3 regions of the Staphylococcus ursi genome follow, and region 2 is predicted to be linked to each of the others. Evidence: predicted binding sites of a transcription regulator. Region 2 holds the regulator's gene; each other region holds the start of a gene.
What was found. The regulator NrdR, encoded in region 2, represses ribonucleotide reductase genes. The targets are predictions, from matches to a motif close to AACACNATATATNGTGTT.

Region 1 (10,907 bases), 940 kb from region 2:
AAACAAATGGTAATGCAAATCCTAAAACTAATACGATTAAACTCACTAAATTAAAAGAAAGTGTTCCAGTCATAGATGCAATCGCAACGACTACGACAATCGCAGCGATAATCAGACCGAAAATCATACCATACTTTTTCTTTTCTACTGGGCTTAAAGGATTCGGTGGTGCGACGCCGATACGTCCTAGATTACGCTTATGAAATAAAAGGTAAAAAAGGAGTGACAGCCCCATACCAATCGCAGCAATTAAGAAACCACCGTGGAAGTTACCTACATTTCTAAAGTGGTCTAATACGAGTGGTGAAATAAACGCCCCCATATTCACGGCCATATAGAAAATAACGAACCCTGAATCTACACGGCTATCGTCTTTAGGATAGAGACGACCCACAATATTTGAAATGTTTGGTTTCATCAGACCTGAACCTACAATAATAAAGAACATTGATGACAGTAATCCTGTTAAACCAAAGGGTAAGCTTAAACAAATGTGACCGATAATAATTAACACAGCACCATAAAACATGGAGCGTCTTGTCCCCAGTATTCGGTCAGCTACCCAGCCCCCTAAAATAGATGTCATGAAGATTAACGAGCCATACACAGCTATCAACGATTGAGCGAATGTTTTTTCGAGCCCTAAACCACCTTGACTAACATTGTAGTAAATGTAGTAAATCAATAGGGCACGCATACCGTAATAACTAAACCTTTCCCAGAATTCTACGGTATATAATACGCCTAGACCACGAGGATGACCGAAGAATCCTTTTTGAGGAATTTCTTGTACAGCTTTTTCGTGTGATAATTCTGACATTTCAATCAATCCTTCCTATCTGAACAAAACATATAATAGAAAGTTTACGCCTGATGAAAATAAATAGCAATTAGTTTTAAAAAAATAACAAAATTTAAAAAATTCAGACAAAAAATAAAGTGAGAAATGGTTTAATCATACACTATTTGTATCATTGTTGTTTGCTCCGCATAGATGGTATTGAACCTCTCATGACTAAAGTCACGAGTATTCTCGGTTTTTGATAAAGAGAGGGATGACAATGCATGTTTAAATCGACAACGCATGTTTGACGATGGAAGAAACGAATGTGGAGATGAAGTGTCGTAAGAAAGTTTTTTAAAAATAAATATGAGAGATTCAGCACGTCCATGCCAAAACCTCTCAGATGTACGAAAAAGTATTGAGTTTATTTCACGCCTTGCATTAAGTTTTTAATCAATGGTGTAATTAAAATTAAGATAATACCGATAGCGACCGCGAAGATTCCTGAATAAAGGAAGTACTCGTTTGTACTCATATGGACATAAATCTTCACCATTTGTGCATTTAAACCTTGCGCCATGGCGTTCGATAAAAACCATATACTCATCATTTGACCTGCAAATGCATCAGGTGCAAGCTTTGTTGTTGTCGATAAACCAATAGGAGATAAGCAAAGCTCGCCAAATGTCACGAGTAAGAAGCTCGCGACTAACCAGAACGGATTGATCAAACTGCTACTGTCTGGAATAATCATGATCAAATATGACAGGCCGGCTAAAATAACACCCAGTGCAAACTTTACGACAGTCGGCGGATTATAACGGCCCAACTTCACCCATAAAATTGAGAATAAAGGTGCCAAAATAATAATGAAAAATGGATTTAAAGATTGGAACCATGCTGGTGGGACATGGAAATCAATTAATCCCCCTGTGACTTTAGCTAATTCAAGTTGTGTTTTTGTATCAGAGAACTGTGCTAAAACCGTTGACCCTTGCTCTTGAATCATCCAAAAGGCAACAGACGCGATAAACAATGGAATGTATGCAAAAACACGTTTACGTTCATAATCAGCTGTTTTCTTGCTTAAAATGATTCTCGTAAATAAAAGAATCGGCAAGAGTACACCTAAAACGGTAATGACGTTTGAGAGTGTGCCAATTGTTAAGTGTCCTGTTGACTGCAGTACAACACCTATAAGGACAAGTACTACAACAATACTGCCGACAATTTTGATGAGTCTTGAACGTTCTTTTTTCGTTAATGGATCTGGCACTTCAACACCTGCAAGACCGAGTGACTTTTTATTCGTGAATAAGTATGCCAATAAACCGAAAAACATCCCTACAGCGGCAATAGCAAAGCCGACATGGAAACCGACATTTACTTGCACCCATCCGATAATCAGTGGTGAGAGTAATGCCCCTAAATTAATACTCATATAAAAGATAGTGAACGCCGAATCCATACGCGCGTCGTTCTTATCGTATAACAATCCTACTGTTGAGGAGATATTTGGTTTCAACAGACCTGTCCCCATAATTAAAAAGAGTAATGCGATAAGTAATAAGACGAGGCTGTTTGGGAGTGACATTAAAATGTGACCAAGCATGATGAGCACAGCACCATAAAACAGTGCGTGACGTGTGCCTGTGATACGGTCAGCAATCCAACCTCCGATGACGCCACTCATATAAACTAAAGCGCCGTAAATTGAAACGATTTGAAGTGCGACGCCTTGATCTAGGCCGAATCCACCTTTAGCTACTGAATAATAAATGTAGAAAGCTAAAATACCTTTCATACCGTAGTAACTAAAACGTTCCCAAAATTCTGTAAATACTAGCGTGCTTAACCCTTTCGGATGACCGAAAAAACCCGAACGTGGCGTACTGTTAAGGATTTCTTCTTTTGTATAATGCGAATTCATTGATAAATTCCCCCCAGTTCAAATAAAGTTAAACTTATTCTATAACTCATCGGTATCATACACAAGAATTTTTTATACAAAGAACATTTTACAATATATTTTTATGGCTATGTAAATATATATAGTTTTCTTCTTGATGTACAGTTGATCTGTTTTTTGTACGTATATTCCGACAGTGATAATATAAGTAGCTTGAATATATATATTGTAGTGTTAATTGTATTTGTGTCAATAGCATTTAGTTTGATTTAAAAAATATTTATAATTTCATCAAGTTAATCTCAAACTATTAAGATGAAAGCAATTAACAGACAAAAATTGGATAATTGTTTTAAGAAATATTACAAATTTTAATTGTTAGTTTCTTTTCTTAGTTAAGGTGTGTCTATTAAGCTAGGAGATTGTAAGCAGTCGATACTCATTTGTTAAAGATAGAGAAATATTAGCTCAATTCAACATTCTCCTACATATTCAGTGTAACAACTAGAAAAAATTTAAAAATTAGCTAGGTGTAGTTCAATGATGCCGAAATACTAAAAAACACTTGTAAACCAGTAAGAATGGGAATGTTATATGACAATGATTATTATAATAAAAATTCACGTATTGGTATTGCACTTCATAAAAACTATAGAGATATGGGTATTGGGGGAAAGGCTCTTGAATTGATTTATAATCATGCTACTAAAGAAATGGATATGATTAAAGTGTATGGAGAAGTGTATCAAATAAATTTAAGATGAAAAAAATGTTGGATAAGTGTGGATTTGTTTTTGAAAGAAGGTGATTATCATTATTAAAGAATGATGAACGAGTTTGTTTCTTTTTTACTCATTTTTTGTGTTAAATTTAGATATACTTATAGGTTTATAATATAAGGCGAAACCCTAATTCATGATTACGCAAATCAAGTATTAGGGTTTCGTCCCCTGATTGACTTTGCTTAACTCTAATCGTATTGCTTTTAACGATTATCGATTTTTTCTGGGTACATGTCATGATTCATGAGACGATGTTCCGCCATTTTTTCGTATTTCGAATTTGGACGACCATAGTTAGTGTACGGATCGATTGAAATACCGCCACGTGGTGTGAATTTGCCCCACACTTCAATGTAATGCGGATCCATCAACTCGATTAAGTCATTCATAATAATGTTCATACAGTCTTCATGGAAATCACCGTGATTACGGAAACTGAATAAATAAAGTTTTAATGATTTAGATTCGACCATTTTGACATTTGGAATATATGAAATGTAAATCGTAGCGAAATCAGGTTGCCCTGTAATCGGACATAAAGATGTGAACTCAGGACAGTTAAATTTAACAAAGTAATCACGATTTTGATGTTTATTATCAAATGTTTCTAAAACATCTGGACGGTAATCAAAGTTGTAAGTGTTGTTTTGGTTACCGAGAAGTGTAATATCTTGTAATTCGTTTTTTGAACGCCCTTCTGCCATGGGGAAGGCCTCCTTTAAATTATTTTGATGGTTGTTCACGATGCTTAGATCGCGCTGAGCGTCGTGCTTTTTCGAACATATAATAGCTTGCACTTAAAATAATGATATAACCGATGATGGCATAAAAATCAGGTGACTCATTGAATAAGATGAAGCCGATAATTGCTGTAAAAATAATAGACGCATAAGTGAATATCGAAATATCTTTGGCTGGTGCGTAACTATATGCGACTGTGATACCGATTTGACCTACTGCAGCCGACAGACCTGCTAAAATCAAGTAGACGATTTGAGTCAAACTCATCGGTTCAAATGTGAATGCGACAAATGGTATCAGTATGACAACTGAAAAGAATGAGAAATAAAATACAATCGTGTAAGGCGCTTCTCGTGTACTTAAAGCACGTACAGCCGTATAAGCTGAGGCTGCGAAAACACCTGATAACAGTCCGATAAACGCAGGAATGACATCAGATGAAAATTCAGGTTTGACGACGAAAAGCATACCTATGATTGCGATAACCATTGAAGTGATTTGATATTTTTGAATAAATTCCTTTAAAAAGATGAGGCTTAACAGTATCGTCCAAAAAGGATTCAATTTCATCAAAATATCGGCATCGCTTAACACCATGTGATCAATGGCATATATGTTTAACAGTACGCCCACTAAACCTAAAACAGAGCGTGTCACTAATAAAGGTTGACTGCTCAGTTTACCGAAGAAGGGCTGTTTATATTTAATAATAAAGAATAACGGAATAAACATGGCTACGAAATTTCGAGCGAGTGATTTTTGAAATACGGGTAAATCGCCGGATAGACGAAAAAAAACTGCCATAAAACTAAAACCAATAGCAGAAATTAAAATAGCGATGATTCCTTTCACTTTAGTATTCATGATATCGCCTCTTATTGATAAAAATTTGACTTATACATAGTAGCACAAAATGATACAACTTGCATTATATCTTGCAATTTTACTAAAAGGAGATACAATAAAAGAGAACGTATGTTCTGTTTTAGGAATCTATATAAACGTTCCGGTTAAGAAAGTCAAGTGAGACATGCACTTTCAATCAGAAAATAATTTTTTTGCTCTTCTAGTGGTTGATATCATCGCTTTTGATGACAATGGGTGACAAAAGTTCCAATTTATCTCTTTAAATTAAGAATAGAGTTCTGTATAATGAAACACATAATATAGTATGAGAGAACGAAATGAAACACAATATATAGTGTTTGAGAGATGACTAACAGCACAAGAATGGACAAAATCAATGGAGGTTTACACGATTTTGAACATTCTATTTCTTTGATAATCTACATATAGTAGCTGTGTCAATGTGTGTCATTATGAGATGCGAATAATGGCACGTTAGCAACTTTTTAACTTATTCTATAAATCAATTAATAGCAAATATATGTTCGTATTTTATTTAATAACATTTATATTGTGGATAAGAAAAAGTGACATTAAACAATACACGAATCATTTATCTCGTGAGAAAGGTGGTTATTCAGGATGAAAGTGGTATTTTATTCTTTTACGGGTAATGTGAGACGATTCGTTAAACGCACAGAACTTGATAACACACTAGAGATTAATGAAAGCAATGCCTCAGAAGAAGTGACTGAACCTTTTATTATTGTGACAGGTACAATTGGTTTTGGTGAGGTACCTCAACCAGTCCAACAATTTTTAGAAATTAATCATGAAAATTTAAAGGGTGTGGCTGCGAGTGGCAATCGTAACTGGGGAAGCAATTTTGCGAAAGCTGGCACGACGATTGCAGATACGTATCACGTCCCTTTACTGATGAAGTTTGAATTACACGGCAATAGTCAAGATACAACAGAATTTAAAGAGAAGGTGGTCAATTTTTATGAAAACTATGGAACAAAAACAGTACAAGCATATTGAACTTAACAACCAAGTGACTAAAAGAAATGAAAATGGCTTTTTCCAACTTGAGAAAGATCAAGAAGCACTTGCGATTTATTTAGAAGAGATTCAAGATAAAACCGTTCATTTCGACAGCGAATTGGAACGCCTTCACTTTTTGGTTGATAACAATTTTTATTACAATGTGTTTGAAGAATACAGTGAAGCACAACTTGTTGAATTGATTGCATTTACAATAGCAATTCCATTTCGATTTGCAAGTTATATGTCAGCAAGTAAATTTTTCAAAGATTATGCATTAAAGACGAATGATAAGTCACAATATCTTGAAGACTATCATCAACATGTGTTCATTGTGTCACTCTACCTTGCAAAAGGGAATGTTGACCTAGCGAAACAATTGATTCAAGCTATGGTCGAGCAACGTTACCAACCAGCGACACCTACATTTTTAAATGCGGGTCGTGCACGTAGAGGCGAGTTAGTTTCATGTTTCTTATTAGAAGTAGACGACAGTTTAAACTCTATTAACTTTATCGATTCAACAGCTAAGCAATTGAGTAAAATCGGTGGCGGTGTAGCGATTAACCTTTCGAAATTACGTGCGAGAGGTGAAGCGATTAAAGGCATTAAAGGTGTTGCGAAAGGTGTCTTACCGATTGCAAAAGCGCTTGAAGGTGGCTTTAGCTATGCCGATCAGTTAGGCCAACGTCCAGGTGCAGGCGCAGTGTACTTGAACATTTTCCACTATGATGTAGAAGAGTTTTTAGATACGAAAAAAATTAACGCGGATGAAGATTTACGTCTTTCAACGATTTCAACAGGCTTAATTGTGCCATCTAAATTTTTCGAGTTAGCCAAAGAAGGGAAAGACTTCTTCATGTTCGCGCCACACACGGTAGAACAAGAATATGGCGTAACATTGGACGACATTAATATTGAGGATTACTACGATGATCTTGTGGCCAATCCAAATATTATGAAGAAAAGTAAAGATGCACGTGAAATGTTAAATATGATTGCACAAACACAGTTGCAATCAGGTTACCCTTATTTAATGTTTAAAGACAATGCGAACCGTGTGCATCCAAATGCTAACATCGGTCAAATTAAAATGAGTAACTTATGTACAGAAATTTTCCAACTGCAAGAGACTTCAATCATTAACGATTACGGTGTAGAAGATGAAATTAAGCGTGATATTTCTTGTAACTTAGGTTCATTAAATATTGTGAATGTAATGGAATCAGATCAGTTTAGAAATTCTGTACACACAGGTATGGACGCGTTAACAGTCGTAAGTGACGAAGCGAACATTCAAAATGCGCCAGGTGTGAAAAAGGCGAACAGTGAATTGCACTCAGTAGGTTTAGGTGTGATGAACTTGCACGGTTATTTAGCGAAAAATCATATCAGCTATGAATCAGAAGAAGCTAAAGATTTTGCGAATGTTTTCTTTATGATGATGAACTATTATTCAATCGAACGTTCAATGCAAATTGCGAAAGAACGTGGTGAAGCATTTGCAGACTTTGATAAATCAGATTATGCAAACGGTCGTTATTTTGAACGCTATACTGCTGAAGACTTCTTGCCACAATCTGAAAAAGTAAAAGCGTTGTTTGAAAATCATCCTATTCCGACACGTGAAGATTGGCAAGCATTGCAAGCAGAAGTAGAAAAACATGGTTTATATCACGCGTACCGTTTAGCGATTGCGCCAACACAAAGTATTTCATATGTACAAAACGCAACAAGCTCAGTGATGCCAATTGTTGACCAAATTGAGCGTCGTACTTACGGTAACTCAGAAACGTTTTATCCAATGCCGTTTTTATCACCGCAAACAATGTGGTATTACAAATCAGCATTCAACATCGATCAAATGAAGTTGATTGATCTTATTGCAACGATTCAAACACATATTGATCAAGGGATTTCAACGATTCTATATGTTAATTCAGAAATTTCAACACGTGAACTGTCACGTTTATACGTATACGCACATCATAAAGGCTTAAAATCATTGTATTACACAAGAAATAAATTATTGAGTGTAGAAGAATGTACAAGCTGTGCGATTTAATATCGATGTCAATGTAGGAAGCTTTGCAATTGCCAATTGTTCATCAATGCTTAGAAACTTTATGTAAATTGAACTATGAGAAATAAGGCTAGGAAGATGGAATGTCCTAGCCTTATAACAGAAACGAACGTGGGGCAGGCGATGACTGAACGAGATTTCTATTTTAATCGTTCAGTCTTGCCAGAGTGGGACAGTACGTTAAGTAGCTGTCTCACTCGCAACTTTAAAAAATTTAGGGAATGGGGCACGCGTTTGGCCCCATTGTTTACACATCATAATAAAGATAGGAGCAGATAAGGTCAATGATAGCTGTAAATTGGAACACACAAGAAGATATGACGAATATGTTTTGGCGCCAGAACATTGCTCAAATGTGGGTGGAAACGGAATTTAAAGTTTCAAAAGATATCGCAAGTTGGAAAACTTTAACTGAAGCAGAACAAGAAGCGTTTAAAAAAGCATTGGCAGGTTTAACGGGTTTGGATACACACCAAGCTGATGACGGAATGCCATTAATCATGCTACATACGAAAGATTTACGTAAAAAAGCCGTTTACGCATTCATGGGGATGATGGAACAAATCCATGCTAAGAGTTATTCGCATATTTTTACGACGCTGTTACCTTCTAGAGAAACGAATGAGTTACTAGATAAATGGGTACTTGAAGAACCACATTTAAAATACAAATCTGAGAAAATTATTAGCAATTACCATAAATTGTGGGGGAAAGAAGCGTCTATTTATGATCAATACATGGCGCGTGTTTCAAGTGTCTTTTTAGAAACTTTCCTATTCTATTCAGGTTTTTATTATCCGCTATATTTGGCAGGACAAGGCCGCATGACGACATCTGGTGAAATTATTCGTAAAATTTTATTAGATGAATCGATTCACGGTGTATTCACTGGTTTAGACGCGCAAAGTTTACGTAATGAATTATCAGAAAGTGAAAAACAAAAAGCAGACACAGAAATGTATAAGTTATTAGAAGACTTATATGCCAATGAAGAATCGTATACACGTAGCTTATATGAACCGATTGGCTTAGCTGATGATGTCATGAACTATGTCCGTTATAACGGGAATAAAGCACTGTCAAACTTAGGATTTGAACCGTATTTCGAAGAGCGTGAATTCAGTCCGATTATTGAAAACGCACTCGATACATCAACGAAAAACCATGACTTCTTCTCGGTTAAAGGTGATGGTTATGTTTTGGCATTGAATGTAGAAGCATTGCAAGATGAAGATTTCATTTTCTAATCATTAAAGTATTAAAGAAGAGTGGAGCAACAGTACGTTCGAAAGGACATGTTGTTTCGCTCTTTTTTGATATGGAAAACAAGTTGATCGATATGTTCGTGATAGATGAACAGCACAGTCGAAACATTTGAGACACTATAAATAATTATTTTTGAAATGTTAAAAAGTAACGTAAGGCTATTAGTGTTTAGAATCACTAAATAAACGCTTTGATGAATGTGTTGTATGCATTGTTTAACGACGTCTTTCACTTCGTCATTGGGTTGTTGTAACCAAATAAGTTCTGAACATGTATGAGGTTCATGATTGATGATGTTTCCTGTCTAACGATTGACTTTTAAATAGTAGTCGATTCTTTTTTCTTCATATCTGGAACAAACATGCTTGACGTTAAGAGCTTCAGGATTTACAACAATATTTAATTCTTCAAATGATTCTCTCGTCGCTACTTGATAGGGCATCTCACCTTTTTCAATATGACCAGCGGGTGACGATAATTTTCCATTTTCATAACCTGTATTTGACCTTCTTAAATATAATTGATGACCGTCTTGTTCAATCACAATATATACGGCGGGAATCAGCTTATTTCTGTACATGCTATATCCTCCAATTGATAAGGTAGGACACTTCTCTTTACTTGAATATGACGAGATGTGAATCTTCTTCATCATACATCAATCGTCAAATGTTTATCAATTCACCTCAATAATTGCGATGACCATGCAATATATTTGATGACCTGTTTCGCTTGCTTATAGCGTTAGGAGGGATGATGTATGTGTTCAAGTAGATGGAGGATTAAGATATGTCTCAAGTACAAAAAAAGGATTGAATACACATCTCAATGACATGATTTCAATCCTAAAAGTATCGTTAAATTTCGAAATAATGGTGATAATGAAACTTACATCTGTTATTAAAATGTGCTTCACACTTAGGACAAGATTCGGTCATCATATACGTTTCAATCGACATCTCATAACCGCAAACGCCGCATAAAATAGCGCGCTCATCAAATTCATCCGAATGCCAACGCTTCGGACGATGTTTTTCAGATTCATTATGACATTTAAAGCAAGGATAATATTTATGACAACATTTAAACTTAATTGCGATCACATCGAATGGCGTATTGTAGTGTGTACAACGTGTTTCTTGGTCGACAGTCGCACCATAAACTTTCGGCATTGCATTCGCTCCTTAAACTTTTCTTTATTTCTCTAAATCTTCCCCAATAATACGAACTTCTCTTTCTAACTCAATCCCAAATTTTTCTTTCACGACGTTTTGGACATGATGAATTAAGTTTTCGTAGTCTGTAGCTGTCCCGTGATCCACATTCACCATAAATCCAGCATGTTTACGAGAGACTTCGACGCCACCAATACGATGCCCTTGCAAGTCGGCATTTTGAATTAGTTGACCTGCAAAATGACCGGGTGGACGACGGAAAACACTGCCGCATGAT
Region 2 (10,907 bases):
CAATATCGGTGTACCGTTTTTATTTGTACGGCTAAACGCTTTAGATGCGAGACCGTCTTTACCCATCGAATACAACATCCGTGTGCTTGCATACATACCAGAGTTACCAGCCGATAATACAGATGTTAAAATCACGGCATTCATAAATGAGGCAGCAAACGCGAGTCCTGCATTTTTAAAGACGAGTGTAAATGGAGAAGTTGCAATATCATCACCACCACCCATTAAGGCAGAAGAGTTGTAAGGAATGAGCATCCCGATAATAAAGATAGCTAAAATGTAAAAGAGTAAAATTCTCCAAAACACTTGCTTAATCGCTTTCGGTACGGCACGCTGAGGATTTTCAGACTCACCTGCAGTAATCCCGACTAACTCAGTACCTTGGAAAGAGAACCCAGCGACTAAGAACACACCGAACACAACAAGCAAGCTACCACCAAAACCGTCACCTAATATCGGTGCATCTCCAGTCGTAAATGTATCAAAGCCCACTGCTTGACCGCCCATAATCCCTAAAATTGTCAGTAAACCTACAACAATAAAGACAATAACCGTCGCTACTTTGATGAATGCAAACCAATATTCGCTCTCACCATATACTTGGACAGACAAGGCATTAAGGCTAAAAATAATAACCATGAAAATACAACTCCATGCCCAAGCAGGTAAAAATTGTAGTGGCACCCAATATTGGATGACTTGAGCAGCAATCGTAACGTCGGCCGCTACTGTAATGACCCAGTTAAACCAATAGTTCCATCCTAAAGCAAATCCTAAAGATGGATCGACAAAACGTGTGGCATACGTACTAAACGAGCCTGTAACAGGTAAATACGTCGCCATTTCCCCTAGTGATGTCATTAAGAAGAACACCATAACACCGATAATCGCATAGCCTAAAAGTGCACCTAAAGGCCCCGCATCATGAATAGCGCCTCCAGATGTCATAAACAGTCCAGTCCCAATCGCACCACCTATCGCAATCATCGAAATATGACGGTCTTTGAGATGGCGTTGAACTGCATGTTGATTTTCCGTTTTTTCATTACTCATTTTCTTAATCCTTTCCTAATTGCTTAGAGGTTAAGACAAATTGTGTGAAGCTAGTTAAATTTTAAATCATCCAACCTAGTAAAAAATAAAAGCAGTGATAACATCTATGTTGATGCCACCCCTGCTCATTATTTATGAATCGGTAGCACATCACATTTGTGACAGTCTAGTGCCTTTCGAACACTAGCCCAACGAAAAATGGCGATGGTCCATTTCCGTTTCGGCAACTTTACCTTTCACATGTTGGGGCTTTGTACCATCCTACAACCCAACCGCTACTCATCAAAGTTGCGCCTCTAACTCAATCAAATCGTATTATAAATTGTTTCATTTATTACTATACATGATAGCCATGGACCTATCAACATTATCTTTGTTTTTTCAAACGAATTTCATCAACTAAGTCCCAAATAAATGTATCTTTTTCAACTGTTTTTTGGTCTTTTGAACCGTATTGACGGACATTGACTTCACTGTTTTCAAGTTCTTTATCCCCGACAACAAGCTGATATGGAATTTTCTTCATTTGTGCTTCACGGATTTTATAACCCATTTTTTCATTACGATCATCAATATGCACACGCACACCTTGAGATTTTAATTCGTCATGGATTTGTCGTGCATAATCGTAATGCAAATCGTTATTAACTGGAATAATTTCAACTTGTTGTGGTGCTAACCAAGTTGGGAATGCCCCTTTTGTTTCTTCTGTTAAAAAGGCAACGAAACGTTCCATTGTTGAAACAACACCACGGTGAATTACAACAGGTTGATGATGTTCGCCATCTTTACCAATATATGTGAGTTCAAACTTCTTCGGTAATAAGAAGTCAAGTTGTGCTGTAGACAACGTTTCTTCTTTACCCATTGCTGTTTTTACTTGAACGTCTAATTTAGGGCCATAGAACGCTGCTTCACCAATGGCTTCTTCATACGGTAAATTCATTTCATCTACCGCTTCTTTTAACATCGCTTCAGCAGTGTTCCACATATCGTCATCGTCATAATATTTTTCTTTATCCGCTTTATCACGATAACTTAAACGGAATTTGTAATCTTCAAAGCCAAAGTCCTCGTACACATCCAAAATCATTTGAACAACGCGTTTGAACTCTTCTTTAATTTGGTCTGGTCGTACGAAAATATGCGCATCGTTTAAAGTCATACCTCGCACACGTTGTAAACCCGATACAGCACCACTTGCTTCATAACGGTGCATTGTACCAAGTTCTGCAATACGAATTGGTAACTCACGATATGAGTGTGGTTTGTTCGCATAAATCATCATATGGTGCGGACAGTTCATCGGTCTCAATACCATCGCTTCGTCCGCATCCAGTTGCATTGGCGGGAACATGTCCTCTTGGTAATGGTCCCAATGACCAGAAGTTTTGTACAATTCGACATTAGCCATTACTGGAGTGTACACATGATCATAACCGAGGCTAATTTCTTTATCGACAATATAACGTTCTATTTCACGGCGAATTGTCGCACCATTTGGTAACCATAAAGGTAAACCAGCACCAACAAGTTGATTGTTTGTAAATAATTCCATTTCTTTACCGATACGGCGGTGATCACGCTCTTTACGCTCTTCTAACAATTGAAGATGTGCTTTTAAGTCTTTCTTGTCAAAAAATGCTGTACCGTAAATACGTTGCAACATTTTATTATTGCTGTCGCCACGCCAATACGCACCAGCAGTTGATAACAATTTGAACGCCTTAATTTTCGAAGTACTTGGGACGTGTACACCACGACATAAATCAGTAAATTCACCTTGACTGTACAATGTCACTTGTTCGTCTTCTGGAATCGCCTCAATTAATTCCAATTTATATGGATCGTTTGCAAAAAATGACTTCGCTTCGTCTCTTGAAACGACTTGACGTTCGACTTTATGATTTTCTTCAATGATTTGTTTCATTGTCTTTTCTATCTTTTCAAAATCATCACTTGAAACCTTTTCTTCCATATCGAAGTCATAGTAGAAACCACCATCAATCACTGGACCGACACCAAAATGCACATCACCATACAAACGTTTTAATGCTTGTGCCATTAAATGCGCTGTTGAATGTCTCAACACTTCTAACGCTTCATCACTGCCAGGCGTAATAATTTCAATTGCGCCATCTTCTTCTAAAGGACGTGTCAAGTCGACCAATTGTTGATTGAATTTACCTGCAACGGCTTTTTTTCGCAATCCTGGACTAATAGATTGCGCAATTTCTTCTGTTGTCGTGCCCTTTTCAAATGCTTTTTCATTACCATCTGGGAACTGCACTTTAATTTCTGCCATAATAATCCTCCATTTCACATTTTTTGCTTAAAATTGAAGAAAATAAAAAACCCCCATCCCAACAAAAAGGGACGAGGTTTTCGTGTTACCACCCTAATTTGTCACATACCTATCCTGTGACATCTCTACATAAGATAACGGTCTTGAGCCGGGCATTCATTACAAACACCATTTATCCATAGAGGGAGTAACATCGATGACTATGCACTACATTCTCAATCACAGTAGTTCCCTGTACCATAGCGATACCGATATCATATCCTCAAACTTTAGCAACATTATTGATTTATATACATATTATAACGCTAAATTTAAAATTTTCAATGCTTACGATAATTTTCCCCTTCAAGTAAATAAGGCATACTCAAAGTTTTCACACGTTCCATAATACGTTTTGCTTTCATTCGATCGACACCATTTTTTGTATCAGCTAAATGAGTTTCTAACTCTTCAAAATTCATATTTGAGCTGAAAAATGTAGGAAGTTCTTGAATCATACGGTAATGTAAAATAGGACCGAGCACCTCATCACGTACCCATGGTGTCATATCTTCAGCACCTAAATCGTCTAAAAATAATACGCGCGCTTCACGAACTTGTTCAATACGTTTCGCAGTCGTGCCATCTTTAAAACCATTTTTCAACGTCCGAATAAACTCTGGTACATAAATAATCATTGATGGGATACGGTTATTTTTCAACTCGTTCGCAATCGCACCTAAAATAAAAGACTTCCCTGTACCGAACTCACCATATAAATAAAAACCTTTGACCGGACGCTTTTCAATAATTGCATCAATTAAATCGTCTAACTGCATCGCTAAATCTAAACGATTGCGTCTTGTCATATAAATATCTTTAATTTTGGCATTTAACGTATCTGGATGCATATGAAATGAAGTAATCATACTTTTCGCATTTTGTTCCTCGTCGTGCCTGATTTTACATGGGCAAGGCTTGTAACGAATTTTGATGTGCTGTTGATCAATATACAATTCAGGAATGTGACCTTTTACAAAATTAGGACAATTCTCGAATGTATGTGTCCCGTCGTAACGCTTTTGCTGATCTTTATATTCCTGTAAAATATTCAAATCTTCCTCAATCATACGGTTCGTTACTTCAGATTGGTGTTCGGCTAAAAATGCTTTCACATCTGGATCTGCTAACACTTGCTTTTTAATCTGTTGAATCTTTTGTTCAAAAGCATGATTGCCACCGACGATACTTTTGAAACTTTTCATTAATCTTCACCCGCCCTTCTCTTTTGTTCTAATCTTTTCAAGAACGCTGCACGATCTTTTTCCAATGCTTCTTGATCTTCTTCTTTTTGTTCGTATTCTTCTGGATGCGTCACCCAACGCGGTTGTTTTTCTTTTTTGTTATAAAATTTACCATTTGCGTTTTGAGTGTAGCTTTCCATCCGTTTTTGTTTCGATTTTTCCTGGTTTTTTTGAATTTCCATCGCCTTTTCATATGCAGAACGCGCGTCCGTCACACCACTTTTTTTCCATGTTGAACCAACGGAATAGACATATTTTTCCGGCAAGTTATTATCCGTTTTTTGCATCACATACTGCAATAATATATTGATGACCCCGAAATTAAAGCCTTCACGTTGCACTAATTCTTCCACCATGTCTTTTTGGTAACGAGGTGGCTCAGAACCACCATATTCCGTGAGCATAACAATCGGACTCGTTTGATCCATTAAATCAAACCACTCATCCCAATTTGACACCGATTCTTCTTGTGCTTGAGACGTTTGTTCTGAAACGGTCGCTGTCACTTGCGGTTGTAATGATGGTAATTGTTGTTGATGTTCCATTAAATAGTAACTTTGTGCTTGTTTGCGTAAATCTTTAACGGATAAAGACTGATCTGCATTGAGCGATTTCAAAATAATCGTTTTCATCACATCAGGAGATAAACGATATAGTGTCGCCAATTGAACGATAAGCGATTTTGTTGGTTCAGATAAAATTGCTTGACTTACATAATGTGTCTGCAACATATCGGCTAACAATTCAAAATCAAACGTCACATCTGTTAAATCAACACCTTGATATTGCGATGCTTTGAGCGCTACATCTGAAGTTACCACTTGTTGTTTAGGCACTTTAAAAACATCCGTGAACTTTTTCGTCACATTTGAAAATCCCGCCAAATCTAGTTGTGTTGGTATAAAATAATTTTTCAATGTATGATACCGTTCCTGTCCGACAACTTCATAAAAATAAATCGACAACATCGGATCATTAAAAAAACGCTCTGGTGTGGGCGGTGGTATCAGTTCATACACAAATCGTGTCGTATTTTCAGATTGACGGACGAACGTTTTTAAGAGCCCTATGCCTTCCAACAAATCTAAAAACTCTCTAAAACGACCGAGACTCAGTTTTAATTCTGACATAATTGTATAATGTGTAAAACCTTGGTCGAACGTAGCAGACTCAAATTGGTTTAAAAATTGGTACACACCGATTGCTTCAGCACCGATTAACGGTGTGAATAACCGATTCAAAATATCATAGTGAACTGCATGATATTGAAATGGACGCATGACGATAAATCCATCGTGCGGACTTAACTGATTTTGATACATAAATTGATTCATTCGTTATTCACTCCGCTTGTTTTCTTTCAATATCCCTTGCATAGATTGTAATAATTGATCCACATCTTTAAATTCACGATATACAGAGGCAAATCGGACATAAGATACTTGGTCAACATGCATCAATAAATCCATTACATACTCTCCAATATCTCTAGAAGACACTTCTGCAATGCCTTCTTCACGCAATTTCCATTCGACTTGATTCGTAATTTCTTCTAATTGTTGGAAACGGACTGGTCGCTTTTCACACGAGCGTACTAAACCATTTAATATTTTTTCTCGATTGAACTGTTCGCGTGTACCATCTTTTTTTACGACGATGAGCGGACTCATTTCTATGTGTTCAAAAGTAGTGAAACGTGTACCACAATTGTCACATTCACGTCTTCTTCTAATTGCATTCATATCATCTGCATGTCTCGAATCCACTACTCGAGATTGGGTATGATTGCATTTTGGACATTTCACGACTTTGTCACCTTCTTAGTCATAGTTTTTGTTTCATTATACTATGAAACGACATGATTTCAAAAGTTAGGTGATAACTGACGTACATCATTGCGTCTTGACTGAAAAGAAACGCATCTGTTTCATTTACCATCTTACTATCCAGATAAACAAAAAAGTCGATGATTCATTGCTCATCGACTTTTTTATATTTGATTTATTGTACAACTGTGCTTGGAATTTGAGCAGCGATTTGTTGTAACACGTCGACAACTCTCGTTGAATAACCCCATTCATTGTCATACCATGCGAGTACTTTAACTTTACGATCTCCCATGACGATAGTTGAAAGTGTGTCAACAATTGCTGAGTGTGCATCAGTCGTGAAATCATCCGATACTAATGGCTCATCCGAAACAGCGACAACACCATTTAAATCGTTGTTTTTAAATAATTGATTCACTTCTTCTTTAGTCACAGATTGTTTTAAATCGACGACTAGGTCAACGAGTGAAACATTTTTAGTTGGAACGCGTAACGCCATTCCGTGCATTTTTCCTTCAAGTTCTGGTAAAACAAGTGCGAGTGCTTTCGCTGCACCTGTTGATGTTGGAATGATGCTTTCAAAAGCTGCACGTGCACGACGTAAATCTTTGTGTGGATTGTCTAAATTGTTTTGGTCGTTCGTCACGGCATGTACTGTAGTCATTAAGCCATTTTCGATTCCAAAACGATCATTTAATAATTTTGCAATTGGTGCTAAACAGTTTGTTGTACAAGATGCGTTACTAAAGATGTCATAACGTTCTGTATCGATATCTTGGTCATTCACACCTTTAACAATTGTTTGTACGTTTCCTCCTTTTGAAGGTCCTGTTAAAATCACCTTTTTAGCACCTGCTCGAATGTGGGCATCTGCTTTATCGCCATGATTAAATTTACCTGTTGCTTCTACCACGATATCAATATCTAATGCTGCCCATGGTAAATTTTCAGGATTACGATCTGACACAAGTTTAATTTTTTTACCGTTCACTTGTATGCCGTCTTCAATCGATTCAACCGTCTGATTAAAACGTCCGTGTGTTGTGTCATACTTAATGAGATGCGCAATTGTTTCAGGTGGATAGCTTGCATTGATCGCTACAACTTCAACATCTTCTCTATTTAATGCCACTCTTAGAACCATACGGCCGATACGCCCCAGACCGTTAATCGCAATCTTTGTCGTCATGTTTAAAGCACTCCTTATCAATGTGTTATACTTATAATTAACAGTATATCACAATAGCGACGAAATGAAACCGTTTTCCACTATTATTTTTTGTTATTGTACTTCATCAGCCAAAACAATCATAAAACGCAAAAAAATTCAGGTGCTTAGACAGACACATATCCAAACTCCTGAATTCATTTTTAATATTGATGATAATCGTAAAATCTATTCTTCTGAGTCGCTATGATAAGCTTCTAAAAACCCTTTATCCACTAAAATCTGTTCTAAATTTTGCTTTAATTCCAACTTAGAACCCAAATTATCAATGACGACATCCGCCATTCGACTCTTTTTATCAATTGAAATTTGGCTATAAATTCTTGCTTTCGCATCTTCTATAGACAAGTCATTACGTGCCATTAATCGATCGAGTTGTATCGGTTCAGACGCATAAACGAGCCAAACTTCATCTACCGTGTCTTCCAAATGATTTTCATATAACAGTGGAATATCCATAATGACATTGTGACCTTCTGCTAAATATTGGTCACGCTCTTGATTCATCATTTTGCCGACAATTGGATGCACAATCGCATTGAGTTGTTTTCTTTTTTCATCATCATAGAACACTTGTTGACCGACGTATGCACGATTCATGTCGCCATCTTCGTTGATCGCTTCATCGCCAAATAGCTCTTGAACTTTTTTTAAACCTTCTGTCCCTTTTGCAACTGCTTTCCGTGCTGCAACATCTGCGTCGACGATTTTAAAACCATGTATTGCGAGTAATTCAGCCACTGTTGATTTTCCAGTAGCAATTCCACCTGTTAATCCAATGACTTTGGACATAATTTCACCTATCCTAACTTTGGCAATTTGGACAAAAATGTGTATTTCGTCCTGAAATAATAACCGTTTCAATCGCTGCTTCACACGTAGCACAGCGCTTTTGTTTATAAACTTTCAAATGATCTTGCATGGTACCTCTTTGACCATCAGCATGTACGTAATCCGACACACTTGTCCCGCCATTTAAAATACCCATTTCTAAAACTTTTACTACACTATTAAATAACTTTGTCTTTTCCGCTACTGACAAGTCTTTTACTATTCTTTCTGGATGAATTTGTGCGTCAAACAGCGCTTCACATGCATAAATATTTCCGCAACCCGATATCACACGATGATCCAGTATAAATGGCTTAATCGCTTTGTTTAAATATTTCTTTTCATCACTTTTGGCAAGATAATGGGCCAATGCTTCTTGTTCAAAAGGTTCAGGCGCAATCTCTAAAATTGAAGGATAAGCCTCTAAACTTTTTACATTACGGATCTCACCAAACCGGCGAATATCTGAATAGACTAATTTAATGCCATTTTCTAAATGAAAAACAACTTGCCAATGCTTTCGAAAATTCGGTATCGCAATGTCATCAAGCGATTGCACGACAAAGAATGCACCTGCCATCCCTAAATGAGAAATCAATGTACGCACAACATTCCCATTTTGGATACGAAATAATATATATTTACTGCGGCGTTGCACATCTGTAATCTCAAAACCAACCGCATAATTCACAAAATCATCAAGGTCAATCCCTTTAATAATTGTTTCTTTCCCTTCTAACTTGCCTCGTTTGACAGGTTCAGAAAACGTTACATCTGTAATCTTTTGTTGCATAATGTGAGGCGTAATGCCACGTTTGACATGTTCGACTTCTGGTAATTCTGGCATTGATTGTCTTACCTACTTTCTATTTTGCATCATACCACGTTTTCCCATAATCTGATTCCACACTTAATGGGACATCTAATTGTAATGCATGAGCCATAATTTTCTCAACAAATTTGCTGAATTCATCTACTTCATCTTTCGGCACTTCAAAAATCAACTCATCGTGTACTTGTAATAATAATTTAGCTTTAAACGATGTCTGTTGCACTTCACGGTGGAAATGAACCATCGCTAATTTAATAATATCTGCAGCACTCCCTTGAATAGGTGAGTTCATCGCAGTTCGTTCAGCAAATCCACGTAAGTTAAAGTTACGACTCGTAATGTCCGGAATGTAACGACGACGTTTTAATAATGTCTCAACATAACCTTGTTGTTTGGCATCTTGCACAATGTTGTCCATATAGTCTTTTACACCTGGAAAATGGTTCAAGTAATCGTCAATGAATTGTTGTGCTTCTTTACGTGTGATACCTAAACTTTGACTGAGCCCATAATCACTAATACCATAAACGATACCAAAGTTAACCGCTTTTGCTTGGCGACGCATTAATGAAGTCACCTCATCAGCTGCAACGTTAAACACTTTCATCGCTGTTGTTGTATGGACATCTTCATTAGCATTAAACGCTTGTTGCAACGTCGGGTCTCCTGTAATATGTGCTAAAACACGCAATTCGATTTGTGAGTAATCCGCCGCAAGAATGACATAATCATCGTGCGTAGACTTAAACGCTTTACGAATTTTACGCCCTTCTTCTAAACGAATTGGAATATTTTGCAAGTTCGGATCGACAGAAGACAGACGACCCGTTTGTGCGAGTGTTTGATTAAAACGTGTATGAATACAGCCGTCATCCCAAATCACTTTTTGTAAACCTTCAACATAAGTCGATTGAAGTTTCGATAACGTGCGATACGTTAAAATATTGTCGATAATTGGATGTGCGTTTTGCAATTTTTCGAGTACATCGACCGCTGTTGAATAACCCGTTTTCGTCTTTTTAATGACTGGCAACTCTAGTTTTTCGAATAAAATGACACCTAATTGTTTAGGTGAGTTAATATTAAACTTTTCACCAGCTTGTTCATGTATTTGATCTATTAACTGATCCAACTCTGTTTGAATGACAGTTTCCATTTCTTTTAATGTGTCGATATCGGTATGAATACCAATATATTCCATTTCACTTAAAATGAACGCAAGTGGTAACTCGATTTCTGAGAGTAATGATGTCTGTTCATGATCTTCTAGAATGGTCATCATTTGCGGTTGCACAACATGAATCGCGTCTAAAATGGAAGCAATATGTTTGTCGAGTACGTCATCTTCAGGTATGTGGAAAGATTTGCCTTTACCATAAATCAATACATCATCTTGTACGAACGTTTGCTCAAAATGGGTCATGACAGATTGTACATCATCAATCGTACGTGATGGATCGATAATATAGCTTGCTAACATCGTATCAAAAACAACATTTTGAATGGCGATGTCTGAACGTTTCATCGCAATGTATGTTTTCTTCGC
Region 3 (10,907 bases), 1.0 Mb from region 2:
CGCTTAACTTCAAGTAAAGCGCTTGCACCGTGACAAACTGAAGAAATAACACCCCCACGATCATAAATGTCGTTTACCGCACGGGCAATCGTATCATGTCCTCGGAAGTCATACATCACACCATGGCCACCGGTAAAATAAATCGCACCATACTGTGTCACATCAGCTTCATCGATGGATGGTGAATGGTGTAATTTGCGCATAAAAGTTTCATCTTCATAATATTTTTTGGTCAAACGATCTAACGTCACTTTATTCATACTCACGGGATCTAGTGGTGTTTCGCCTCCATTGATATTGTATATATCCAATTGGTAATTCGGATTATTTTGAAATACATCATAAAAATGCACCAGTTCGCTCAACCATAAACCTGTTGATAAATCAAAGCCATCAAATTGGTCATAACTCGTATTCACAATCATTATCTTTTTCATTTTGAACACATCTTTCGTCTTTTTCCACCATTATAACGAACATTTCTCGATACACTTAATGAGTTGCTTAACAATTGTGCAATTTGATATTAGAACGCCCTCAGACAGTGATAACCACAATAAATATTGGTTTAGCACAAAAAAGAACGGTAAAATCTTTTTCTAATCACCAGATTTTACCGTTCATCGCTATGTGTTGTCTGGATGTGTTTGTTGGCATTTAGCGATCGCTTGGTTGTAGGCTGCTAATTTTTCTTGCTTAATCATATAAGCTGCAGTATTGACCGGTTTATATGCTTCCCACTCCGCTCTTTTCTCAATCAATACAGCTAAAGAGAGCAGAGAGATTTCAGGTGATATTTTTGTTGTCATATTATAAGTCTCCATTCAAGAATTGCGCCTCCCCATTGAAAAAGCTCCAATTCGCATCAGTATTTTCTACAAGGCTAATCAGTACATCTTCTTTTCGAATCCCTAATTTTTGATGTAATCTTTCTACCAATTTGCGATAAAAAATCGTTTTTTGTTCTTCCGTTCTTGGACGCGAGATAAGCGTAAAAACTAATACATCCGTCGTCCGCTCTACGCCTAAACCTGTATCTAAAATTTGCATCTCATACGCTTCGTGTTGTGTCACAATTTGATAGCGATCCCCCACCGGCGCATGAAAGGCTTCTAGCATCACTTCATATGAGATATCTAAAACTTCCTTAATATAAGCTTCGTCTTTCCCTTTAATCAGGTCAATTTTAATGATTGGCATTATCATTCTCCTTTTCATCATGATTTGAGTAACCCCATTTTAATGCAAGAAGTAGTCCAACAAATGTTCCTATAAAACCATAAATCCAGATGGATAACATTTCATTTACAAACATTATGCTTCCCCCTTATCTACAGAGAGTTGGCGTGCTCGATGATGCATGACATAAGAAGTCACGGTAATGGTCAGTATGCCAAAAACAGTCGCAACAGCACCGGCAGACATTGTACTTGGAATCACACCGCCAAAATAAATGACAAGATAAGACACTAAACCAACAACCATCGAAAGTTCTGCTGCACGGGCGGGTGCTTTTCGTTTCGCATATACCGCGTGCAAAATAGGGCCCATTGTACCGGCTGCAATACCCGAAATCCCAATCCACATGAGGTCACTCATATAAAGCGGTGGCTTCAAAACTAATAAAAACGATAAAAGCCCTACAATCGGTACAGAAACACGACTAATACGAAAAGCAATTCGATTGGCTTTCTGTTCTTCAACATCCACCCACTTTTGTTTGACAATCAGTTTTAAAAATAAATCATTCGCAAACACTGTAGAAATAGACACAAACAAACCATCTGTCGTTGACATAGCCGCTGCCAATATAACGACACCGAATAAAGCAACAATGGCAGCAGGAAACGCCCATTCTATATATTGTAGTAAGGCTAAATCTGAACTTGCGACTTGTCCACCTATTGCTACGCGGCTATAAATACCGCCAAAAAGAACAAGTAAACAGAGTGACATCACAAAAATATAAGTTCGAATCATGCGGCCTAAATCTTTTTCACTTTTTAAACCTAAAATTTTATTAAATAAGTGCGGTGCTGACGCAAAAGCCCATTGAATAATAATCGCACCGATAATCATTGTAAAAGAATGAAAGTGAACGGATTCAGGATTAAAAACTTGGACTAAGTGATGATTTTGATGGTTTAAGTTTTGCGCAATACCCGAAAACGTATCATGGATACTCCCCTTCCAAAACAGCACAATGCCAGAGATAAAAATGACAATTCCAGCTACTGCCATAATAATCACTTGTATCGCGTCTGTATAAATATCTGCAAGTGCACCACCTACGTAAACATAAAGCACAACAATGACTGTGATAACAATTAAACTTGAAAAGTAACTCATACCGAGTAAATGTTTGAAAATTAAAGCGCCTGCGACAAGCTGACTTGCGATATAGAAAATATTAAATAATAAGATCAAAGCCGTCCCAACACGTAATATAGGACTGTCATAAAAATCGCCCAACCAATCTGGTAGTGAGAGGGATTGCTGTGTTGTGTTTAATGATCTGACTCTTTTAGCGACCATTAAAACACCTGTAGGACCACCGATAAACATCGCTAAAAACAACCATAAATTATTAAGCCCCCACGCATACGACCATCCCGGATAACCTAGAAAGGTTGCAGCACTTAAATACGTCGCCGCAAAAGACAACCCTAGCGTGCGTGGTCCAATCCTTCCAAAGCCAGTCGCAAAATCTGAAATACTGTTCATCCTTCTAGAACTGACAAAGCCTACCGTAATCATAAGCACCATAAAGACAATAAAGCCTATCCATGTATACACTTTAACATCATTCATAATCATCCCCCTATATCTGTACTAAATTGGCTTTTTTATTTCGTGCGGGATGTGTCGGTTTCACTTTCGTATGGCCTTTGCCAAACATATTTTCACGTAAAGTTTCACCTTCATATTCTGTACGATATATGCCTCTTTTTTGTAATTCAGGAATGATTAAGTCGACAAATTCTTCAAATGTACCTGGAGAATAGGCTTGTGCAATATTAAAACCGTCCGCACCGCCTTCATTCGCCCACAATTCCAATTGATCAGCAATTTTTTTGGGTGTGCCGATGAATTTAGCCGTTCCATTACCTAGCCCGTGGTTTTTCACCGCTTCTCGCAATGTCCATTTTCGATGTGGGTCTTTTGTATATAAATTGAGATTGCCTTGCATCGCTTCTGTCTCGATATTTTCGATATATTCATCTGGATCATATTGAGAAAAATCAATACCCGTATGTCCACTTAACAATGCGACTGAACCTTCATAGCTGACTTCATTTTGAAGCGCTTCATATTTTTCATAAGCCTCTGCTTCAGTTTCACCGATAATAGGTAAAACCATTGGAAAAACAAGTATATCTTCTCCATTACGGCCAAATTGTTGTGCCCTTGTCCGAATGTCTGTGACATACGCTCGCAACGATTCAATAGAGGTATGTTTTGTAAACACAGCCTCTGCATGCTTTGCAGCAAATGTTTTGCCTTTTTCGGAGGCACCTGCTTGAAATAAGACAGGCGTTCTTTGAGGAGAAGGCTCTACAAGATGCGGTCCGGGTATATCGAAAAATGTACCTTTATGATGAATCGCATGAACTTTAGAAGGATCAGCATACGTGTCTATCTCACGTGCTTTAACAACCGCATCGTCTTCCCAACTGTCTTCCCACAACTGATAGCTCACTTGCAAAAATTCGTCTGCACGGTTGTAACGCAACGCTTTAGGCAAGCGCTCTTTTAAGCCTAAGTTCACTGCCTCGCTTTCTAAATAAGACGTTACAACATTCCAACCTAATCGGCCATTGGTCAGATGATCGAGTGTAGATAATTGACGTGCCAATTTATATGGCTGTGCATAGGTAGTAGAGACAGTAGGTGCAATACCAATATGCTCAGTTACCGCTGCAATGGCAGAAACGAGCGGAATAGGATCGTGTGCGGGGAGTTGAACGGCATGTTTCACTGCGGCGTCATGGGACTGGTTGTAAACACTATAAGTCCCCAACACATCAGCAATAAAAATACCATCAAATAAACCACGCTCTAAAGTTTGAGCAATATCCGTCCAATATTTTAAATTGTGGTGTGTCGCTCCTTTATCTTTTGGGTGTTTCCATAAACCTGAAGCATGCGGAGAGGGAGAATTTTGGACGAATCCGTTAAAATGAATTTGTTTTCGTGTCATGAACATTACCTCCTAAAAAATAGGAAGATAAGGCATAGTGAAAGTTGACTTATCTTCTAGCAATTGCGCTACTGGAATTGGCACAGTGAATTAATTCCTGTTGCCGAGATTTCATCGGGCCAGTCCCTCCATCTCTCTTGATAAGACGATGATGTACATTCATGGGGTGTTTTTTAATTAATGAAAGGTAAAACAATGACCGATAGAACAACTACATTTTTCATATGATGTTTTACGATTTAAAAGCGTTCATTTCAATCTATCGGATCATGAATTTCCCTTTATTTTCATTTTGTGTGACGCTTACAAGTTAAATTTTGGCAAAGCCTTTTTCCAAATCCGCAATAATATCATCGATATGCTCAAGGCCGATCGAAAGACGAATCGTCTCAGGGGCAATACCTGCTGCTGTTTGTTCTGATTCCGTCAATTGTTGATGCGTCGTGGATGCGGGATGAATAACAAGTGACTTTGCGTCTCCTACATTCGCTAATAAAGAAAATAATTCTAAGCCTTCAATAAATTTTTTGCCGGCTTCGTATCCACCTTTGACACCAAAGGTAAAGATGGAACTTGCGCCTTTTGGTAAATACTTCTCTTTCAAGTCGTAATATTCACTCGTCGGTAAGCCAGCATATTTAACCCATGCGACTTTGTCATGCTTTTCAAGATATTGTGCAACTTTTTCAGCATTTTCCACATGACGTTCTAACCGTAATGAAAGCGTCTCTAAGCCTTGCGTTAGTAAAAATGCATTGAACGGTGAGATCGCTGCTCCTGTATCTCTTAAAATTGTTGTACGAATTTTAAAAGCAAGTGCGGCTTCTCCAAATTTTTCACTGAACACTAAACCGTGATAAGACGGATCGGGTTCACTTAATCCTGGAAACTTGCCATTATCCCAATTAAAGTTACCTGCATCAACAATGACACCACCCATTGAAGTTCCGTGCCCACCAATAAATTTGGTCGCAGAGTGAACAACAATGTTCGCCCCATATTCAATCGGACGAAAAAGATAAGGCGTCGCGAATGTATTATCAACAATAAGTGGTATACCTTGTGCTTTTGTAATTGCTACAAGTGCATCGAAATCCTCAATATTGCCTTCTGGATTCCCAATGGTTTCTACAAATAATGCCTTCGTATTGTCTTGAAGCGCATTTTTTATATGACTGACTTCTTTCGTATCTACTAATGTGACATCAATCCCATATTTCGGTAACGTATGTGTGAAAAGTGTATGTGTCCCGCCATATAATGTAGAACTTGCTACGATATGATCACCCTTCTGCGCGACAGCTTGAATCGCATACGTGATAGCTGCCATACCTGAAGCAACCGCTACACCAGCGACACCCCCTTCAAGTTCAGCCACACGTGTTTCAAGAACGTTCGTCGTAGGATTCATCAGACGTGTATAAATATTTCCAAGTTCATCTAAGCCGAATAAATTCGCCGCATGTGCCGTATCATCAAAAGTAAAAGATGTCGTTTGGTAAATCGGTAAAGCACGTGAATGGCTACTTTCGTCGACTTCTTGTCCTGAGTGCAATTGCAACGTTTCAAATTTAAAATCACTTGTCATTTGACATTCCCCCTAATAATAAAAAAATAAAAGCCTACCTGATAAAGATAGACTTTTACTAGAAGACTTATCTCTCAGGTAAAATCACCTGCAGGAATTAGCACCTAACTGAATAGGTTGCCTGGTTTCAAAGGGCCTGTCCCTCCACCAATCTTGATAAGTATGATTCAATTGTTAAAATGCAAGATGTATCGCGCAAATAGAACGGCCAATGCAATAACCGTGCGGGTGTTTTATTGGCTTTTAATGATACAACAAGTCTATCTAACATTCCTAGCGATGTCAATACACAAATCCGAATTTTCTTGCAAATTGCAAAAATTTGAAAAAATCATATTTGTGGGAATCAACACGCAACCTGTTTATTCAATGTAAATCGACTGGCTCATCATCTCGGTTTTAATAAATTGATGGACATCAATGACACGTTGATTTAATGACCCTTTATAGGGCAAATTAGGTTGATATAATTTTTGAATGAACATGCCGTCTACAATGACATCAACTTGTTTTAATAACGCGGTCCGTTCATCATGTGCAAACCATAAATACTCAAATAAAAAGCCTGTCCAAACCCAAATTGATTTCCGGCTGCCGTAGCGTTCTCGAAAAGCATGTACTAATGGGATAACGATATCTAAGTTACAAAAAGGTTCGCCTCCTAAAATACTTAATCCTGAAATGTATTCCGGCGCACACGCATCTAACACTTCCGATATCAATGTTTCCGTTGCCCGTTCACCATATCGAAAGTTCTGGGCTGCAACATTATAGCAACCTTCACATAAAAATGGACATCCTGAAACATAAACGCTACAACGTACGCCTTCTCCATCGACGAAGCTTTGGTATTCGATTTTAGCGATATAACCTGCACCTTTTTTAATTTTTTGTGCAATCATGAGGGATTCGCTTTCATATGTTTCACACGCGCGCACATTTCTTTATGACGCCCTTCAATCATAGGACGTTGCACAGGATTACCTAAATAACCGCATGTCCGTTTAACAACATCGACTGTTTCAGGATTATGGTTTCCGCAATGTGGGCAACTATAACCTTTTTCAGTCGTTTCAAAGTCGCCTTCAAAACCACATTCATAGCAACGATCAATTGGAATATTTGTACCTAGATAACTTACGCGGTTGTATGCGTAATCCCACACTGCTTCAAGCGCTTTCACATTATGATCTAATTTAGGGTATTCACAATAATGAATGTATCCCCCACTTGCAAAATACGGATAATCTTTTTCAAAATCTAATTTTTCGAACGGTGTCACGTCTTTACGCACATCGTAATGAAAAGAGTTTTGATAATAACCTTTATCTGTAATGTCAGGAATCGAACCAAACGCCTCATAGTCTAAACGACAAAAACGATCTGTCAAAGACTCACTTGGCGTGCTATAAATACTAAACCAAATGTCATGGGCTTCAGTCCAACTATATTGATAAGCTTGCATGCGTTTTAAGATTTCAAGTGTGAACGCTTTGGCATCAGGATTTGTTTCCCAATTTGGTCCGAAAAATACTGTAGCCGCTTCATAAAGTCCAATATAACCCATAGAGACTGTCGCACGTTGCTTATTAAATAAAGCATCCACCGAATCGTTTTCATCAAGACGATATTTAAAAGCACCGCGTTTGTATAAAATTGGTGCATTATTTGGCACTGCCTCCTTGACACGTTCAATACGATAAGCTAAAGCATCGTGGAGCACTTGCATGCGTTCGTCAAATAAAATCCAAAAATGTTCAATATCGCCTTCTGATTCAATCGCAATGCGTGGTACGTTTAAAGTAACGACACCTAAATTACAGCGGCCACTATTTTCATATTCACCCTTTTCATTTTGCCAAGCCGGTAAAAATGAGCGACATCCCATAGGTGCTTTAAAGTCACCTAACAATTCTACGGTTTTGTCGTAATTTAAAATATCTGGATACATGCGCTTCATCGAACATTTTAATGCGAGCTGCTTAATGTCATAGTTAGGATCTGACGGTGACAGATTCGTTCCTTTTTTAATTGAGAAGACAAGTTTAGGAAAAATTGCAGTGATTCGATCTTTACCTAAACCTTTAATACGTGTTTTTAAAATGGCTGTTTGAACTTTACGGCTGAGTTTATCCGTACCCAAACCAAATCCTAAAGTTACAAAAGGAGTCTGACCATTTGAAGTATATAATGTGTTAATTTCATATTCTAGACTTTCAATCGCATCACTAATATCTTGTGTCACACGTTGATCGACATAAGTTTCAATGTGCGCTTCGTCTACAAATTGTTGCGCAATACCACGATGTTTTTGCTCGTTATATTTCGCATATGTACTTAATAATTCGTCCACTCGATCAATCGTGCACCCCCCGTATTGGCTACTTGATACGTTCGCAATAATTTGAACGAGTTGTGCGGCTGCTGTTTGTATCGATTTAGGAGATGTGACTTGCGCGTTACCAATTTGAAAGCCTTGCGCCAACATTCCTTTGGCATCGATTAAACAACAATTCGTCAATGGCTGAAATGGGTGATAATCTAAATCATGAAAATGTATTTCCCCTTTTCGATGTGCCTCTGCCACATGTTTGGGCAATAAATAATCTAAAGCATACGATTTTGAGACTACCCCTGCAGTCAAATCACGCATTGTTGAAAACGTTTCACTATCCTTGTTTGCATTTTCATTTACTATTGTAGGATCTTTTGTCATTAAACCAGTTAATTCTTTTTCTAGTTGTGTCAAAATATCACTCTTTTCTATATATAGTATCTATACACAATCATAAACACCATATATAGTGTTTTCAAATGATAACTGACAGATTTACGAATTTGTCAGTTCTTTTCAAACATTATGTGAACAAAGTATTGTGAGATAGAAGGTGTCAAAAATAACTTCATCGTACCACTGATTTTAGTTAAATAGTGTGTATTATCTTTGGATATGTTTTGGGTGAATTTTAAAATATGGTAGGTATATAGAGGATGTCACTCAGTATGATCTCATTTTAAAAAGCTAAGACAAATTGAAAGTAGTCGTAGCCGCACCATTAAAACATACTAAGATTAGCTGTGAAGAAATTTATGACGATAGATTTCTTCACAGCTATTTTTTATAGTTGTAGAGAGAAGTAGATCGCGCAGTCCCTTGGATCTTTGAATCCGTAATGTAAACTGATCAGCTTTACTCTCCTTTTGAAATTCGATTGAAGTATGTTGGGTTTTAGAAACCGTGTATAGGAAAATGAAATGAAAAAGGCTAAGTAAAGTTAAAATCTTCTCAATTCAATAGAGAAAGGTATGATTTTTATTAACTGTTTTGGTATTGATATCAGTAAGTCAGAAAGTGTGGTCGCACATTATAAGGATGAAGTTTTCGTTAAAGAATTGGTCATTCAAAATAATCAAAATGGCTATCGTTATCTTAAAAATTATATCAAGCATCTTGATTCCCTGTTTATCCTCTTTGAATCAACAGGTGTTTATTCAAGAGGTATGAAACACTTTTGTGAAATTCACAAAATAAATTACTTAGAAATGAACCCCCTAGAAGCCAAGTTTAAAACAAATTCGTTAAGATCATGGAAAACAGATAAGTCAGACGCACATAAACTCGCACTTCTTGCCTTTAGAATGAAAGATTCAAAGGTACAACGTCATCCTGAAGAGATCTACTTTGAACTGAGAGAACGTGCGCGCTTTCACTTAGAAATGGAGATCAACCAAAATTGTCTCAAAGTTGAGTTAGTCGAAACACTACATCAAACATTTCCAGGGTTAGAAAAGTTATTTACTAACAGATATTCAAAAATCGCATTAAATATAGCTAAAGCATTTCCTCATCCTGATTATGTAAGTATTTTGACTCATGATGAATTGGTGGAAAAAGTACTTCATTCAACTGATAAAGGCATTTCAATTAAAAAAGCGCACAAGTATGCCAAAAAATTAATTGAAATAAAGAATAATAGTTTTCCGAATGTGCGCAAGTCTTCTTTCCTCCTACAAAAAGTCCAATACTTATGCGACAAACTGCTTATTGGGATAGAAGAAATGAAAGCATTTAATCAGGAAATGATTGATTTAGCTAAAAATACAACTGAGTTTGAAAATATTATTTCAATTCCTGGCATCGGAGAACTCACAGCTACATTGCTTATTGGGGAACTTGGAGATATTAGAGAATTCAAAACAAATAAACAACTGAATGCATTTGTAGGCATTGATATTAAACGTTACCAATCAGGAACTTCAAAGAGTCGAGATACGATTAATAAAAGAGGAAATAAAAAAGCAAGGCGTTTATTGTATTTAATCACTATGAACATTCTTAGGGGAAGAAATCATTATCAAAGCCATATTGTGGATTATTATTATAAATTAAGAGAGCAGCCTCATGGGAAACCCCACAAGACTGCCGTAATAGCGAGTATCAATCGCTTATTAAAGACCATTCACTACTTGATAGTCAATGATAAATTATATGATTATCAGAAAGCACCACACTAACGAAACCACATAATCATATACATCATAACACCTTATTCAAAAAAGTAAAAATTGGACGGTCTAGTTCAGTAATGTCAATTTCACTTATTGAACCCTTGACAAATCGTAGGAAAGGGGCTGGGACATAGACTTCAGCTCCTTTAAGAAAAAGACGTCAAAATTCATTTTTTTAGAATTTGACGGCTTTTTTCTTATTAACGAACGAAAACGAACACTTATTTTAGCTAGTTTTCGTATATTCACTGCCATGAGTGCGATGCCAAGTTCACACTCAACCTTTGATTTTGTGCGAACCGATAATCTTTGGAAACCCAAATTAGCCTTCAGATTTCCAAAAGTTGATTCAACATCTATCTTTCTCTTTTGATAAATGTGTTTCGTCTTTGGATCTGAAAGCTGTTGATTTGTGAAGGCTTTAAAATAGTCCCAAGTTAAATTTTTAAATAAGCGTTTATTTGTGTTGGGGTTCGTACTTTGCTTCATACATTGACTTCGTAATGGACAGCCCACACACGCTTCACATGCATATAATTTAAAATCTCTTTGAATACCGTATCCATCTCTTTTCTTTCTGTAACTTTGGAAATGTAATTCCTTTTTGTT

Region 1: the regulator NrdR is predicted to act here: its motif matches at 5,405-5,422, upstream of nrdI (class Ib ribonucleoside-diphosphate reductase assembly flavoprotein NrdI).
Region 3: the regulator NrdR is predicted to act here: its motif matches at 8,581-8,598, upstream of nrdD (anaerobic ribonucleoside-triphosphate reductase).

The regions. Positions count from the first base shown of each region.
Region 1 is NZ_CP048279.1:2,349,472-2,360,378, reverse strand. Features, by position in the region: gene GZH82_RS11135 (peptide MFS transporter) at 1-820, opposite strand, end outside; gene GZH82_RS11130 (peptide MFS transporter) at 1,209-2,714, opposite strand; gene GZH82_RS11125 (GNAT family N-acetyltransferase) at 3,275-3,457, shown strand; gene queF (preQ(1) synthase) at 3,679-4,179, opposite strand; gene GZH82_RS11115 (DMT family transporter) at 4,199-5,080, opposite strand; gene nrdI (class Ib ribonucleoside-diphosphate reductase assembly flavoprotein NrdI) at 5,705-6,103, shown strand; gene nrdE (class 1b ribonucleoside-diphosphate reductase subunit alpha) at 6,066-8,171, shown strand; gene nrdF (class 1b ribonucleoside-diphosphate reductase subunit beta) at 8,474-9,436, shown strand; gene GZH82_RS11095 (NUDIX domain-containing protein) at 9,760-10,035, opposite strand; gene GZH82_RS11090 (CHY zinc finger protein) at 10,313-10,627, opposite strand; gene murB (UDP-N-acetylmuramate dehydrogenase) at 10,652-10,907, opposite strand, start outside.
Region 2 is NZ_CP048279.1:1,407,541-1,418,447, reverse strand. Features, by position in the region: gene GZH82_RS06545 (amino acid permease) at 1-1,053, opposite strand, end outside; lysine riboswitch at 1,189-1,360, opposite strand; gene thrS (threonine--tRNA ligase) at 1,421-3,358, opposite strand; gene dnaI (primosomal protein DnaI) at 3,679-4,602, opposite strand; gene GZH82_RS06530 (replication initiation and membrane attachment family protein) at 4,602-5,975, opposite strand; gene nrdR (transcriptional regulator NrdR) at 5,979-6,446, opposite strand; gene GZH82_RS06520 (glyceraldehyde-3-phosphate dehydrogenase) at 6,643-7,659, opposite strand; gene coaE (dephospho-CoA kinase) at 7,867-8,490, opposite strand; gene mutM (bifunctional DNA-formamidopyrimidine glycosylase/DNA-(apurinic or apyrimidinic site) lyase) at 8,504-9,376, opposite strand; gene polA (DNA polymerase I) at 9,396-10,907, opposite strand, start outside.
Region 3 is NZ_CP048279.1:381,283-392,189, reverse strand. Features, by position in the region: gene GZH82_RS01730 (type 1 glutamine amidotransferase domain-containing protein) at 1-437, opposite strand, end outside; gene GZH82_RS01725 (hypothetical protein) at 627-809, opposite strand; gene GZH82_RS01720 (tautomerase family protein) at 811-1,200, opposite strand; gene GZH82_RS14430 (hypothetical protein) at 1,187-1,315, opposite strand; gene GZH82_RS01715 (sodium:solute symporter family protein) at 1,315-2,811, opposite strand; gene GZH82_RS01710 (LLM class flavin-dependent oxidoreductase) at 2,822-4,201, opposite strand; SAM riboswitch class I at 4,248-4,348, opposite strand; gene GZH82_RS01705 (O-acetylhomoserine aminocarboxypropyltransferase/cysteine synthase family protein) at 4,512-5,789, opposite strand; SAM riboswitch class I at 5,854-5,952, opposite strand; gene nrdG (anaerobic ribonucleoside-triphosphate reductase activating protein) at 6,152-6,691, opposite strand; gene nrdD (anaerobic ribonucleoside-triphosphate reductase) at 6,688-8,505, opposite strand; gene GZH82_RS01690 (IS110 family RNA-guided transposase) at 9,105-10,304, shown strand; gene GZH82_RS01685 (IS1182 family transposase) at 10,389-10,907, opposite strand, start outside.